Regions from separate parts of the Rhizobium sp. PRIMUS64 genome, predicted to be linked through region 3. Evidence: riboswitches for the same ligand, from Rfam matches in the RefSeq annotation. Region 3 holds a riboswitch; each other region holds the start of a gene.

Region 1 (3,205 bases), on a different contig from region 3:
GCTGGGAAAGCACGGTGACCGCCCAGAAAAGCGCCAATCCTCATATCGCAGGCATCGACGAGGCTGGCTTCGTTGCGCTGCGCCAGGCGCGCGACCGCACGCTGCCGAAGCCGAAGCTGATGTTGCATGCGCTGCAGGTCAATATCCGCGGCGGGCGGTTGCCCGAGCCGGAGGAGAACGGCCGGCGGTATTTGAAGATACCGCTGGATGCGTTGTAGGGGCGGAGTGAATAGAACGGCGACGGCGTCTGGACGATTGCGCCGCCGGACAAAGGGCTGAGTATCAGGAACGACCTTTGCCATCGAGCAATTCTGATACTGGAAGCGGCAGGTCTGGATGTGCACGACATAAATCGAGCAGATCTTCTCTTGCATCAGGGTAATCCTGAAGCGCTGCGCGACGGTACCATTTGAAAGCCTCTGTCAGATTGATCTCGCAGCCCACGCCGTGCTCTTTCATTTGGGCTAGCCTGTATTGCGCACCGGCATGATCCTGGTTTGCGGCCTGGCCGTACCATCTTACGGCGTCTGTTGGATCGATATCGCAACCGTCGCCGTCCTCTCTCATCAAGCCCAATAAATACTGTGCGTCGGCATGGCCTTGACTGGCGGCTCTATCAAGCCACTCGACGCCTTCCGGCGCGCTCTGTGCAACGCCGTCCCCCATGAGATACAGGCCAGCCAGGAGGAATTGCGCATCGACATGACCTTGTTCGCCCGCTTTCCGAAGCCATCTCGCGCCTTCGGCTTTATCCCCGGTGACACCTTCACCTCGTGCGGTCATATGGCCTAATTCAAATTGTGCTTGTGCATCGCCTTGCTCGGCTGCTTGGCGAATTGCGTCTATCCTGGCTGCGGCGAGATCGGTGCTATCCGGATTGCTCATTGCTACATCAGACCTCGTTGAAATCGGTGGCGCCAAAGCTATGTCGGGGGCCCGCCTTCCGCAATCCGTCGTGACGCACGCCGACTGATGACCCGACGCCAGCGCCGCAGACGATAGCTTTTGCGCGAGGGTGCTGGCGAGTTTTGCTTCGAGGTCTCGCAATTTGCCGCGGTGGGCCGGCACGATCCTCCGCAATAATCATTGACGTTAGGCAGGTCTGCGACGTAACTGGGTTCGACGGTTCCCTGAAGATGACTCCAAGGGGATTAATAGGGAACACGGTGAGGACGACCCAGTAGGGACCGAGACCGTGGCTGCCCCCGCAACTGTAAGCGGATTGTCGATCATCTCAGGAGTGGCCAGCGACTGGCCATCTCTGAAGGGCCTATGGCCCTGCCACTGCGGATATCGCGGGAAGGCGGATGTAACGACGGATATCCGCAAGCCAGGAGACCTGCCGTCAATCACGATCCAATCAACCGGGCGGGGATGCCCGGACAAGGAACAGATATGATTGACCTGCTGAACCTTCGCCGAATTCCGGCATGCATCCGTCTCGATTGGGCCTCCTGCGGCTAGGGCACGCCTAAGCGTGCTTTCGGTCCGCGCACATGCGCGGAACGGCCGTGATTTTTTCCTTCATCGAGGTTTTCCATGCGCCAGATTCTCGCCGCCATGACATATGCCTTCGGGCTTGCCGGCCTTGCGGCACCAAGCCTTGCCGCGACGCACTACCCCCTGACCGTCAGTAATTGCGGCCAGCAGGTGACTTTTCAGAAGGCGCCCGCCAGGATCGTTTCGATCGGCCAGGGTATGACCGAAATTCTTTTCTCGCTCGGCCTTGCCGACAAGATCGCCGGGACGGCCGTCTGGGTCGGTCCAGTCCTGCCGCAATATGCCGAGGCCAACAGCAAGATAAAGCGGCTTGCCGACAACGATCCGAGCTTCGAATCCGTCGTCGGGCAGGAGCCCGACCTAGTGGCGGCCGAGTTCGAATGGCATGTCGGCGCGCAGGGCTCCGTCGGCAAGCGGGAACAGTTCAAGGATCTCGGGATCAATACCTATCTCGCGCCGGCCGATTGCATCGCCAAGGTCAACACAGATGGCGGCGACGGCGTGCGTGGGGAATTGTTCACGATGGACCTGATCTACCGGGAAATCGCCGAGCTCTCGGAGATTTTCGACGTGAAGGACCGCGGCGATGCGCTGATTTCGGCGCTGAAGAAGCGCGAGGCGGATGCTGTCGCGTCGATATCGGGCGCATCGGGCAAGAACCTGCCCGTCGTCTTCTGGTTCTCCAGCAAAGAGGTCAGCGGCGACGCCTTCATCGCCGGCAAGAACAGCGCGCCCGCCTATATCCTGAAGACGATCGGTGCGAAGAACGTCGTCACCACGGAAGAGGAATGGCCGCTGGTGGGTTGGGAAACCATCACCCAGGCGAACCCTGCCGTCATCGTGCTCGCGACCATGGACCGCCGCCGTTATGCGGCTGACGATCCTAAGGTCAAGGTCGATTTTCTTGAGAGCGACCCTGTGACCAAGGAGCTCGACGCGGTCAAAAACAAGCACTTCGTGATGATGGACGCGCAGTCGATGAACCCGACGATCCGCACGATCGATGGCATCGAGACATTGGCGAACGGCATCAAGTCCTTCGGCCTGGCGCAGTGAAGGCAATGTCGGTCAGGCAACAGGGATGGTGGGCGCTTGCCGCGCTCACCATTGCCGCACTTCTCCTGCTCGGGCTGATGATCAGCCTTGCCGTTTCCATCGGCGAGATCGCAATTCCCGTTGCGACCACGGCGGAGGCGGTCTCGAACCGGCTGTTCGGAACGAATTTCGAGATCAGCCGCATCCACCAGGGCATCGTCTGGGATTATCGTCTGAGCCGCGCGCTCGTCGCGGCCAGCGCCGGCGCATCGCTCTCGCTCTCCGGTGCGATCCTGCAGGCGCTGCTGCGCAATCCGCTGGCCGAACCCTATGTGCTCGGCATCTCCGCCGGCGCCTCGACGGGCGCCGTCTGCGTGATGATCCTCGGCTTCGGCTACGGTATTCTCGGCCTCTCGAGCGGCGCCTTCATCGGTGCGGTGATCGCCTTTCTGCTGGTCGGCTTCCTGGCAACGGGTGCGGGAGGAAGCGGCGAGCGCATCATCCTTTGCGGCGTCGCCGGTTCGCAGCTCTTCAATGCGCTGACCTCCTACATCGTGACGACATCGGCGAATGCCGAGCAGGCGCGCGGCATCCTGTTCTGGCTTTTGGGTTCGCTCAGTGGCGTGCGCTGGCCCGATGTCTATCTGTCGGTGCCGATCGCGCTTGCCGG
Region 2 (3,205 bases), on a different contig from region 3:
GCAGATGCATCGGTCTATGCCAGCGCTTCGATCGCCGCCCTCACCGCGTCCTGGTCCATTTCGTGCAGGCCAATGACAACGAGGCGTGTGCCGCGCTTTTCTCCGGCTGCCCAGGCGCGGTCGAAATAATGGTCGATGCGGCTGCCGACGGCCTGGAGCTGCAAACGCATCGGCTTGCCTGAAACGTCGACGAAACCCTTGAGACGCAGCACGTCATGGGCTGATATGATGTCCTTCAGCGCTTCGACGAAACCGGCGGGATCGGCAATGGCTCCGAGATCGACGACAAAGCTGTCGAATTCGTCGTGATCGTGCGGCGCGCCATCCTCATGCTCCAGCTCGTGATGCGACTTGCGATTGGCGACATCGTCCTCCGTGCCGATGCCAAGGCCGAGCAAGATGCCGGCTGACACCTCGCCATTTCTCGCCTCGATCATCACGGGCTTGCGCACCGTGCGGGAGGCGACCTCGTCGCGCACCCTGATAAGGCCCGCGGCGTCGATCAAGTCGGTCTTGTTGAGCACGATGAGGTCGGCGCAGGTGAGCTGGTCCTCGAACAGCTCCTCGATCGGGCTTTCGTGATCGAGCGATTCATCCTCGGCACGGCGCGCATCGACGGCATCATGGTCGTCGGCGAAACGGCCGGCGGCAACGGCAGCACTATCGACCACCGTGATGACACCGTCGACGGTCACCTGGGTGCGAATGTCGGGCCAGTTGAAGGCGGCGACCAGCGGCTGCGGCAAAGCAAGGCCCGAGGTTTCGATGACGATATGGTCGGGCCGCTGTTCGCGTTCGAGCAGCTTCGTCATCGTCGGGATGAAGTCGTCCGCGACCGTGCAGCAGATGCAGCCATTGGTGAGCTCGATAATGTCGTCCTCAGTGCAATTCTCCGCACCGCAGCCCTTCAGCACGTCGCCGTCGACGCCGAGATCGCCGAATTCGTTGATAATCAGCGCAATCTTCTTGCCGCCGGCATTGGTCAGCAGGTTGCGGATCATCGTCGTTTTGCCGGCACCGAGGAAGCCGGTGATGACGGTTGCGGGAATCTTCTGCTGGTTCATGGACTTAACCCTTCATTTTCAGCGGCAGGCCTGCCGCGATGAAATAGACTTCGGCGGCCTTCGCCGCGATCGATTGGTGCAGCCGGCCGGCATGATCGCGAAAATCCCGCGCCATGCGATTATCCGGCACGATGCCGAGACCGACCTCGTTGGAAACGAAAACGAGCCGCGCCTTCGCGGCGGGCAGGAAATCGGCAAGTGCGGCAAATTCCACCGCCATCTCACGCTCCTCGATCATCAGATTGGTGACCCAGAGCGTCAGGCAATCGATCAGCACGATGCGCCCTTCGCCATCGATGTCGGTAAGCTTGCCGACAAGATCGAGCGGCTCCTCATGCGTCGTCCAGGACGGACCGCGATCGGCCTTGTGTTGCGTTATGCGCGCCTGCATCTCCTCGTCCCAGGCCCGCCCGGTGGCAAGGTAGTGGCGATCCAGATCGGTCGCGGTGACGAGGGATTCGGCGAACCTGGACTTGCCGGAGCGCGCGCCGCCGAGGATGAAGACAGTGTTGGAGGGGGCAGCCGTCATGCCGGCGTTGCCTTCTGAATAGATGCCGCGCAAGCCGCTACGGAAGACGCCGGCGGCTGTAAGGCCCCGCCAAATCGCGCCGCACCAGGCTGCGCTGAATTCAATCGTTCAGCCAAGACAACCTCCGTGCTGGCAACGGGCATAGTGCCCAGGTGTGGGCTTCGCGCCCGGCACGCATGGCAGGTCTCCTGGCTCGCGGTTATCGGCCGCGATCGGGGCAGACCGGAAACCGGTCGCCCTGATCGTGCCAGCGGATCATCCTCGCCTTCCCGGCTGCATCAGTGAAAAGGTGGACGATTCGTAGACTTGAGAGGCGTCCGACCCCGGTTGATCACCATGCATATCCAGTGGCTTTTCCGGCATGCCGCCCGTCCCGCCCGCCTGCACGATTGCAGGCTGCCGGCAGAAAGGGCTTAACGCCGGATGGAAGACCCTGACCGCTCTACAGTCGCGGGGTCGGCTGTGATGAAGGCGCCCGGCTTGGGTCCGCCGCGTCACATTCCCTTTTCATCCGGAAGGGCGTAACACCGATCCGGAACCATCCGTTATGTCGGGATGGTCGGGCGACCATCCGTTGAGGGATGGTTAGGCAAGCTCAGAGGTGAAGTCAACCGGCCTTGGCGACCGGGCAATGGCCGGCCAGAGGAAGCAACTCCGCCAACACGACTTACTCTACCTAAAATATCGTCATTTATCAGAGACTTACGTCATAAAAATTTGTCCCAGCCGCCGGCTTTTCGCCGCAATTGCGTCGCAAGCGGACTGCGCGACCATCTCCGCCCTTGACCGGGCCTCTCCCCGCCTAGTTGTCTAGCCATGCTTATGAAATTGGATCGGCGCCGTTTTCGTGCGCTGCGTGTTTTCTTCGATCCGGGACGCCTGCGGGCGCTGACCCGCCGTAGCGAGGTCGGTCTGTCGCTGGCGGGCGCCGTCGTCGGCATCATCTCGGGTCTCGCCGTCACCGGCATGAGTTACGTCTCCAACGAGCTGCATCAGCTGGTCTTCGGCATATCAGACAGCGAGCGGCTGAGCTCGTCCGAGATCGAGAACAAGATGCTGCTGCTCACTGCCCCCGTCATTGGCGGCGCCCTGCTCGGCCTGTTGCTCCTAGTGCTGGCGAAACGACGCAAGAAGCCGATGGTCGACCCGATCGAGGCCAATGCGCTGCATGGCGGCCGCCTGTCCTTGACCGACAGCATCATCGTTGCCGTGCAGAACCTGATCTCCAACGGTTTCGGCGCCTCCGTCGGCCTGGAGGCCGGCTATACCCAGCTTGCCGCCGGCCTCGCCTCCAAATTCGGCCTGAAGCTGCAGCTTCGCCGCTCGGACCTGCGCACCCTCGTTGGCTGCGGCGCGGCGGGCGCCATCGCCGCCGCCTTCAACGCGCCGCTGACCGGCGCTTTCTATGCCTTCGAGCTGATCATCGGCACCTATACGATCGTGTCGCTGACGCCTGTCGTCGTCTCCGCCCTTGTCTCCACCCTGATCGCAAGGCTGCTTGCCGGCAGCGATTTCACCATCGATATCGGCAGCTTCGGCTCGGTCGTGCCAGCCGATTATATCCCGGCACTGCTGCTCGGTGCTTTCTGCGCCGGTGTCGGCATCCTGATCA
Region 3 (3,205 bases):
TGCTCGCAACGGTCTACTACGACGCCTACATTGCAAGCAACGACGGGAAATACGCTTATTGGTACCTGCGGCCCAACATGCTTGACCCGAGCATCACTCCCCTGTTCGCAGTGCCGGCCCATCCCAGTTATCCGTCGAATCACTCCACGTTGTCGACTGCCCGATGCGAGGTGCTTGCCTATCTGTTCCCCGACCAGGCGGAGTTCATCCGAACGGTCGGCAAGGAAGCGGGCGATTCCCGCATCTGGGCCGGCATCCACTATGAAATGGACAACCGGGCCGGTGCCGCACTTGGCAAAGCAGTCGCCGGGAAATTCATCGAGCGGGCAAAAAAAGACGGGGCAGACTAGCGGAAGGGCCGCTAGCGCCTTTCTCCCGAAATGTCGCAATCCTAAGCGAAGGGTTCTCGGTGGAACGTTCCGTTCACTCAGCAGCCGACGTGCGAGGCAGCAACGTTTCTCAAACGATGCGGATGCGGCGCGTCACCTGGCCATTGCTTTCCCAGTATGTGTGCTTTTTGGCGATCAAGGGATCGTCCATCGCCGGTTGAATTTGCCCTGCGGTACTGATCGCGCGCGAGGTCACCGTGTGTTCTCCAGGCGAGGGATTTGGCCAATCCAGTGACCAAATCTTCCAGGCGTATTCGGCCTCCTCGCTGTGATCGATGACTGCCGGCATCCAGGGCCCTTGATCAATTTTCAGTTCGACCCGGTCGATCGGTGCACCCCAGGCTGCGCCGACGACCCGGTGACCCGAGTCGTTGCGCGTGACCTTGGCGGGCGCGGATTTCAGCAAGGCCCGGCCGACCGAGGTCTCGGCCCGCACAGTCTCGCCTTTGTGCTCTTCCTCCCGGATGGTGACATAGTCGCGGCCCATCAGCAGGCTCATGAAGCGGGTGTCGCGAACCTCGATGCCCTTCAGCCACTTGACGTTGGCAATCCCGTACCAGCCCAGAGTTATCAGCCGCAGCGGGAAACCGTTGGGGGCAGGCAGGGTCGCTCCGTTCATTTCGTAGCAGAGCAGATTGTCGGGGTTCATCGCGTCTGCGAGCGACATGCTGCGAGCGAAGTTCTGTTGCATCTTGATGTCGCGAATCGTGACCTCGCCTTTGTCGGTGCCGAAGAAGACGACCTCTAGGTGTTCAGTCCCCATCCATCATGGAAGACGAGTTCCTCGAGCGGCAGCCGCTGCCGCCAGCCTTTGACGGACAGTTCCGGCTCGTCATAGAGCCGGTCGACGAAACCGGCACAGAGCCAGGCGACCACCTCGATATGCTGGGGTATGCCGAGAATGCTCTTCAGCTCGCCTTCATGAAAGATGCTGACCCAGCCGATCCCGACCCCTTCCGCCCGCGCCGCAAGCCAGAGATTCTGGATGGCGCAAACTGTGGAATAGCTATCCATCCTGGGATTGTGCGTGCGCCCCAGCACGACGCTGCCGCTGCGGGTAGGATCGCAGGTCACGCATATGCCGAGCGGCGCCTCGACAATGCCTTCGAGCTTGAGCGAGCGGTAGGCCTGCCGTCGTTCACCTTCGAACATCAGCGCCGCCTCCTCGTTGGCCCTCGCAAAAGCATCCCGGACGCGCGCCCGCACGGTTGCGCTTTTCACCAGAATGAAATTCCACGGCTGCATAAAGCCGACGGAGGGTGCATGATGGGCAGCCGTCAGCAGCCGCTGCACAAGGTCATCCGGCAAGGGATCGGGCAGGAACTCGCTGCGAACGTCGCGCCGCGTCATGATCGCATGATAGACGGCCTCGCGTTCGGCCAAGGAAAAACCGGACGCCGCCGAAAGGGCATCCTCATCAAAGGGTCGCATCGTCAAATCCCCAACAACGCAACCGCCCCGCCGTCCGCGCGGATCGGTCTATCTAGCCAGGCCGGTCTTCTGACTCGGCGTCATCCGCCTGCCGCAGCCTTCCCGGCGAGAAGCCAGTGGCGTGATGAAGCGGCAAGCGTCGGCCTTACAGCGTTGGGCACGTTCCGGCTTTGCACCGGATTCCCGATTCTCCCGCCTGGACGGCGGGCACCTGACGGCGCATCTATTTCAGGAAAGCGCGGCGGCGGCAAGCCGGCCCTCATACCGCCGACACGTTGCATGCGACATCGACTTCATGGACAGAGGCGCATCGCTGCCTTAGAAACAAACCCATCCTGACCGACGCCCATGGCGCCGCACTTTTTCTCTTTGCACTTTGGTTGCCCGTGCCCCGCCTCACGCCCATGATCCTTGCGGTCGCCCTGTTCATGGAACAGATGGATTCGACCGTGATCGCCACCAGCCTACCGGCGATCGCAGCCGATATCGGCACCTCGCCGATCGCGCTGAAGCTCGCCGTTACCAGCTATCTCGTGGCGCTGGCGATCTTCATCCCGATCAGCGGCTGGATGTCCGATCGTTTCGGCGCGCGCAACATCTTCCGCATGGCGATCTTCGTTTTCATGATCGGCTCGATCGCCTGCGCCTTTTCCAATTCGATCACGGCCTTCGTGATCTCACGCCTGATCCAGGGCGCCGGCGGCTCGATGATGACGCCGGTCAGCCGCCTGCTGCTGGTCCGGGGAACGCCGCGTCACGAACTCGTCGATGCCATGGCCTGGCTCACCATTCCAGCGTTGATCGGTCCGATCATGGGTCCGCCGATCGGCGGCTTCCTCACAACCTACCTCACCTGGCACTGGATCTTCTGGATCAACGTCCCGATCGGCGTGCTCGGCATCATCCTCGTCACCCGTTTCCTGCCGGCGGTCGAGCCGCGCACTCTGCGGCCGATGGACTTCCCCGGCTTCTTCCTTTGCGGCCTAGGCTTCTCCGGCTTCGTCTTCGGCCTGTCGGTGATCAGCCTGCCGGCCGTGCCCGTTATCTACGGTTATGTCACGGTTGCGATCGGCATCCTTGCCGGCCTCCTCTACCTCCTGCATGCCCGCCGCGTGCCTTATCCGCTTCTCGATCCGAAGATGTTTCGTTACCCGATGTTTCGGGCGGCGATCCTCGGCGCCTCGAATTTCCGCATGGGACTTGGCGCCCTGCCTTTCCTGATGCCGCTGATGCTCCAGCTCGGCTTCGGCCTGACACCGCTGCAATCGGGCTCGGTCACCTTCGTCAGCGCGCTCGGCTCCATGGGTTCGAAATTCGCCGCCTCGCGCACCTTCAACGCCTTCGGCTTCCGCACAGTGATCTCCCTCACCACCTTGCTGGCGGCG
Region 4 (3,205 bases), on a different contig from region 3:
CTCATCCATGTCGATGAGCCTTGAGCGGCGTCAAAAGGTTGCCTTCACTGAAAAATACTACAACAGCCCGTCTGTGTTCATCGCCCGGAAGGATTCGTCGATCAGCGATGTCAGCCCCGCCGCCCTCAACGATAAAATTCTTGGGGTGACATCGTCGACAGCGCAGGAATCCTATGCCAACCATCTTTATCCGGAAATGAAAAAGAAGGTGTTTCGGTCTTCGCCCGAATTGTACAAGGGTCTGGCGGACGGGAGCGTCGACATTATCCTCGAGGATAAACTCGCCATCTACGACTGGATTGCCAACACCAAGGCAGGAAGCTGCTGCGAGTTCAAAGGACCGGATCTGGTCGACATCACATACTTCGGTGAGGGTGCCGGCATCGCGCTGCGCCTCGATGACAAGGAGCGTCTTGCGCGCCTGAACGAAGCGTTGAAGAGCATCAAGGCGGACGGGACCTACGACATGATCAACGCAAAATATTTCCCGTTCAGCATCCAGTAGTTCGTCAATCAAATCGTTGTGCGATGCAGAATGGCCGGCTTTCCGCCGGCCATTCCTATCAGGTAAAGTCCTCAGTCGTAGTCGCTAGAGCATTTCCGTTTTTCTTCGAATCACGGAAATGCTCTATCCCTTTGTTTTCTCGCAATTCCGGACGCAAAACCGCTACGCGCTTTTGCTGGAATTGCTCTAGGCGGCTTTCGCGACCTCTCCGTGCGGATCGAGGACATATTTCGTCGCCGCTCCCTGGTCGAAGCTCTCATATCCATTGGCGGCATCGTCGAGCGGAATGACCTTGGCGTTGACGATATCGGCAATTGGCAGCCGGTCGTGGAGGATCGCCTGCATGAGCTGACGATTATATTTGATCACCGGAGTCTGGCCGGTGTGGAAGGACTGCGCCTTGGCCCATCCGAGGCCGAAGCGGAGCGACAGATTGCCGTGTTTGGCGGCGTTGTCGACGGCGCCCGGATCCTCGGTAACGTAGAGGCCGGGAATGCCGATCGAACCCGCGGCACGGGTAATCTCCATCATCTGATTGAGCACGATCGCCGGCTGTTCGCCGCCCGAGTGGCCGCGTGCCTCGAAGCCGACCGCATCGATGGCGCTGTCCACCTCATTGGTGCCGACGACCTGCGCGATCATGTCGCCGAGACGGTCGCTCTTCGACAGGTCGATCGGTTCGAAACCGACCTTCGCCGCATGCGCCAGACGATCCTTGTTGAAATCACCGATCATCACGACAGCAGCGCCGAGAATGCGAGCCGAAGCCGCAGCCGCAAGGCCGACAGGGCCGGCACCGGCGACATAGACGGTCGAGCCGACCCCAACACCTGCACGCACTGCGCCATGGAAGCCGGTGGGCAGAATGTCGGAGAGCATGGTGAGATCACGGATCTTCGCCATTGCCCTATCCCGATCGGGGATTTTCAGCAGGTTGAAATCTGCGTAGGGAATGGTGACATAGCGCGCCTGTCCGCCGATCCAGCCACCCATGTCGACATAGCCATAGGCACCGCCGGCGCGGGCCGGGTTTACCGTCAGGCAGACGCCGGTATCCTGGGATTTGCAGCAGCGGCAGCGGCCGCAGGCGACATTGAACGGCACCGAGACGATATCGCCGATATCGAGCATTTCGACGTCGACGCCTTTCTCGATGATCTCGCCGGTGATTTCATGACCGAGGACCAGGCCCGGCATCGCCGTCGTGCGGCCGCGGACCATATGCTGGTCGGAGCCGCAGATGTTGGTCGATATCACCTTCAGAATGACGCCGTGTTCGATGCGGCGGCCATCGGGCGCTTCCAGCTTCGGGTCGTCGATGTCGCGAACTTCGACCTTGCCCGGCCGGAGATAGACGACGCCTCTATTTTTGCTCATGAATTCCTCCCACTTGTTTGAATGCCTCGATCTGCAACCGATGCAGTCGATGGCAACCTTCCCTCCGGCCTGCCTCCTCTGCAGCCCGGTCCACAACACAAGATACCGCCGCATCGGGCGATATTCGATTTGCAAAAGGGACAGATTGGATGGAGAAGAGGAGTGAACGCCATGGTTTTCGCCTGTCGTTCCGCTCGTGATCATCTGCCGCAATCCGTCGATTTGCTATGCCAAGAGCTGGTTTCCGGCTCCAGAATCTCCTTTCGATCCATCTCGATATCTTTCCGGATGTCTATCCGGCGATTTCCTTGAGGATTTCAGTTCTTCTACCGCTGCGGGGCAGCGCCGGCGTCAGGCCAGCGTCCCAATGGTCCATTTCGCCAGTTTGCGAGATAGCGCCTTGAACACCACAAGCAAACCATGCCTGACGTAAAACAGCGATCAAGAAAACGACATGGGCGCAACTCAAAGACGACAGTCGGCAAAGTCGCAACAGCGCTGCGTAGCGGAAATAATTGATCCCGCGAATACGGCGGTTTTCCGGATCGTCCGGGAAGATTTGATCGCCGCCTAAAGGCTTTAGGCGCGATGCGGTCGCCGGCTGCGGCTGACGTCGATTGCAGTGTGCCAGAATACGGCGCCGAGGATGATCGCGCCGCCGAAAAAGGTGGCAACGGGCGGCTCTTCGGAAAACAGCAGCCAGACCCAGAGGGGCGTGAGCACGATTTCCATCGTGCCGATCAGCGCCGCTTCCGCCGGCGGCATTCGTTTCGCCCCGGCAAGGAAGAGCACCAGCGCCAGGGAGAAATTGGTCGCGCCGAAGGCGGCAAGGACGATCCAGTTGTGCAAGTCGAGCGAGCCGACCGAACCGAACGGCGCGAAGAGTGCGAGTGTCAGGAAAGCGCTGACCACGGTCGGCGGCAGGCTTGGCACGTCGGGACTGATGCGCGGAATGATGATGACGAGCGCGAAGGACGCGGTCATGCCGAGCGCCAGCAGGTCACCCCAACCGGTGCCGCCGCCGATCGACGAGGCGACGATGACCGCAACGCCGAAGAGCGAGATGCCGCCGGCAATCAGCGTCCGCCTGGAGACCCTCTCTCTGAGGATGACCCAGCCGAGCAACGCTGCGATAAAGGGCGCGGTCGCATAGATCATCGTCACATTGGCGACGGTGGTCATGTAAAGCGCCCCGATGAAGCATATCTGACTGAAGGTCTGGCATGCGATCATGGCAAGACCGGACGGATGGAAGACGGATCGCCATTGCTGCCGCGAGATGCCCCCTTCGAGGAAAAGGCAGGGGATCAGCAGAAACAGGCC

The links. Region 3 has a riboswitch for cobalamin ahead of bluB (5,6-dimethylbenzimidazole synthase). Riboswitches for the same ligand answer to the same signal wherever they lie in the genome.
Region 1: it holds a riboswitch for cobalamin, as region 3 does, so the genes downstream of both, MOV76_RS20310 (ABC transporter substrate-binding protein) here and bluB (5,6-dimethylbenzimidazole synthase) in region 3, are expected to answer to the same signal.
Region 2: it holds a riboswitch for cobalamin, as region 3 does, so the genes downstream of both, cobU (bifunctional adenosylcobinamide kinase/adenosylcobinamide-phosphate guanylyltransferase) here and bluB (5,6-dimethylbenzimidazole synthase) in region 3, are expected to answer to the same signal.
Region 4: it holds a riboswitch for cobalamin, as region 3 does, so the genes downstream of both, fdhA (formaldehyde dehydrogenase, glutathione-independent) here and bluB (5,6-dimethylbenzimidazole synthase) in region 3, are expected to answer to the same signal.

What each region holds. Positions count from the first base shown of each region.
Region 1 covers NZ_JALBGX010000051.1:21,766-24,970, forward strand. Annotated here, with positions in the region: gene blh (bifunctional sulfur transferase/dioxygenase Blh) at 1-218, shown strand, start outside; gene MOV76_RS20305 (tetratricopeptide repeat protein) at 283-885, opposite strand; cobalamin riboswitch at 1,107-1,362, shown strand; gene MOV76_RS20310 (ABC transporter substrate-binding protein) at 1,540-2,556, shown strand; gene MOV76_RS20315 (iron ABC transporter permease) at 2,562-3,205, shown strand, end outside.
Region 2 covers NZ_JALBGX010000132.1:5,700-8,904, reverse strand. Annotated here, with positions in the region: gene cobN (cobaltochelatase subunit CobN) at 1-10, opposite strand, end outside; gene cobW (cobalamin biosynthesis protein CobW) at 15-1,064, opposite strand; gene cobU (bifunctional adenosylcobinamide kinase/adenosylcobinamide-phosphate guanylyltransferase) at 1,069-1,593, opposite strand; cobalamin riboswitch at 1,754-2,151, opposite strand; gene MOV76_RS32220 (chloride channel protein) at 2,410-3,205, shown strand, end outside.
Region 3 covers NZ_JALBGX010000025.1:51,088-54,292, reverse strand. Annotated here, with positions in the region: gene MOV76_RS13120 (phosphatase PAP2 family protein) at 1-350, shown strand, start outside; partial or broken gene MOV76_RS13115 (molybdopterin-dependent oxidoreductase) at 460-1,137, opposite strand; gene bluB (5,6-dimethylbenzimidazole synthase) at 1,134-1,820, opposite strand; cobalamin riboswitch at 1,862-2,050, opposite strand; gene MOV76_RS13105 (MFS transporter) at 2,225-3,205, shown strand, end outside.
Region 4 covers NZ_JALBGX010000006.1:57,311-60,515, forward strand. Annotated here, with positions in the region: gene MOV76_RS04420 (transporter substrate-binding domain-containing protein) at 1-505, shown strand, start outside; gene fdhA (formaldehyde dehydrogenase, glutathione-independent) at 692-1,882, opposite strand; cobalamin riboswitch at 2,099-2,300, opposite strand; gene MOV76_RS04430 (DMT family transporter) at 2,462-3,205, opposite strand, start outside.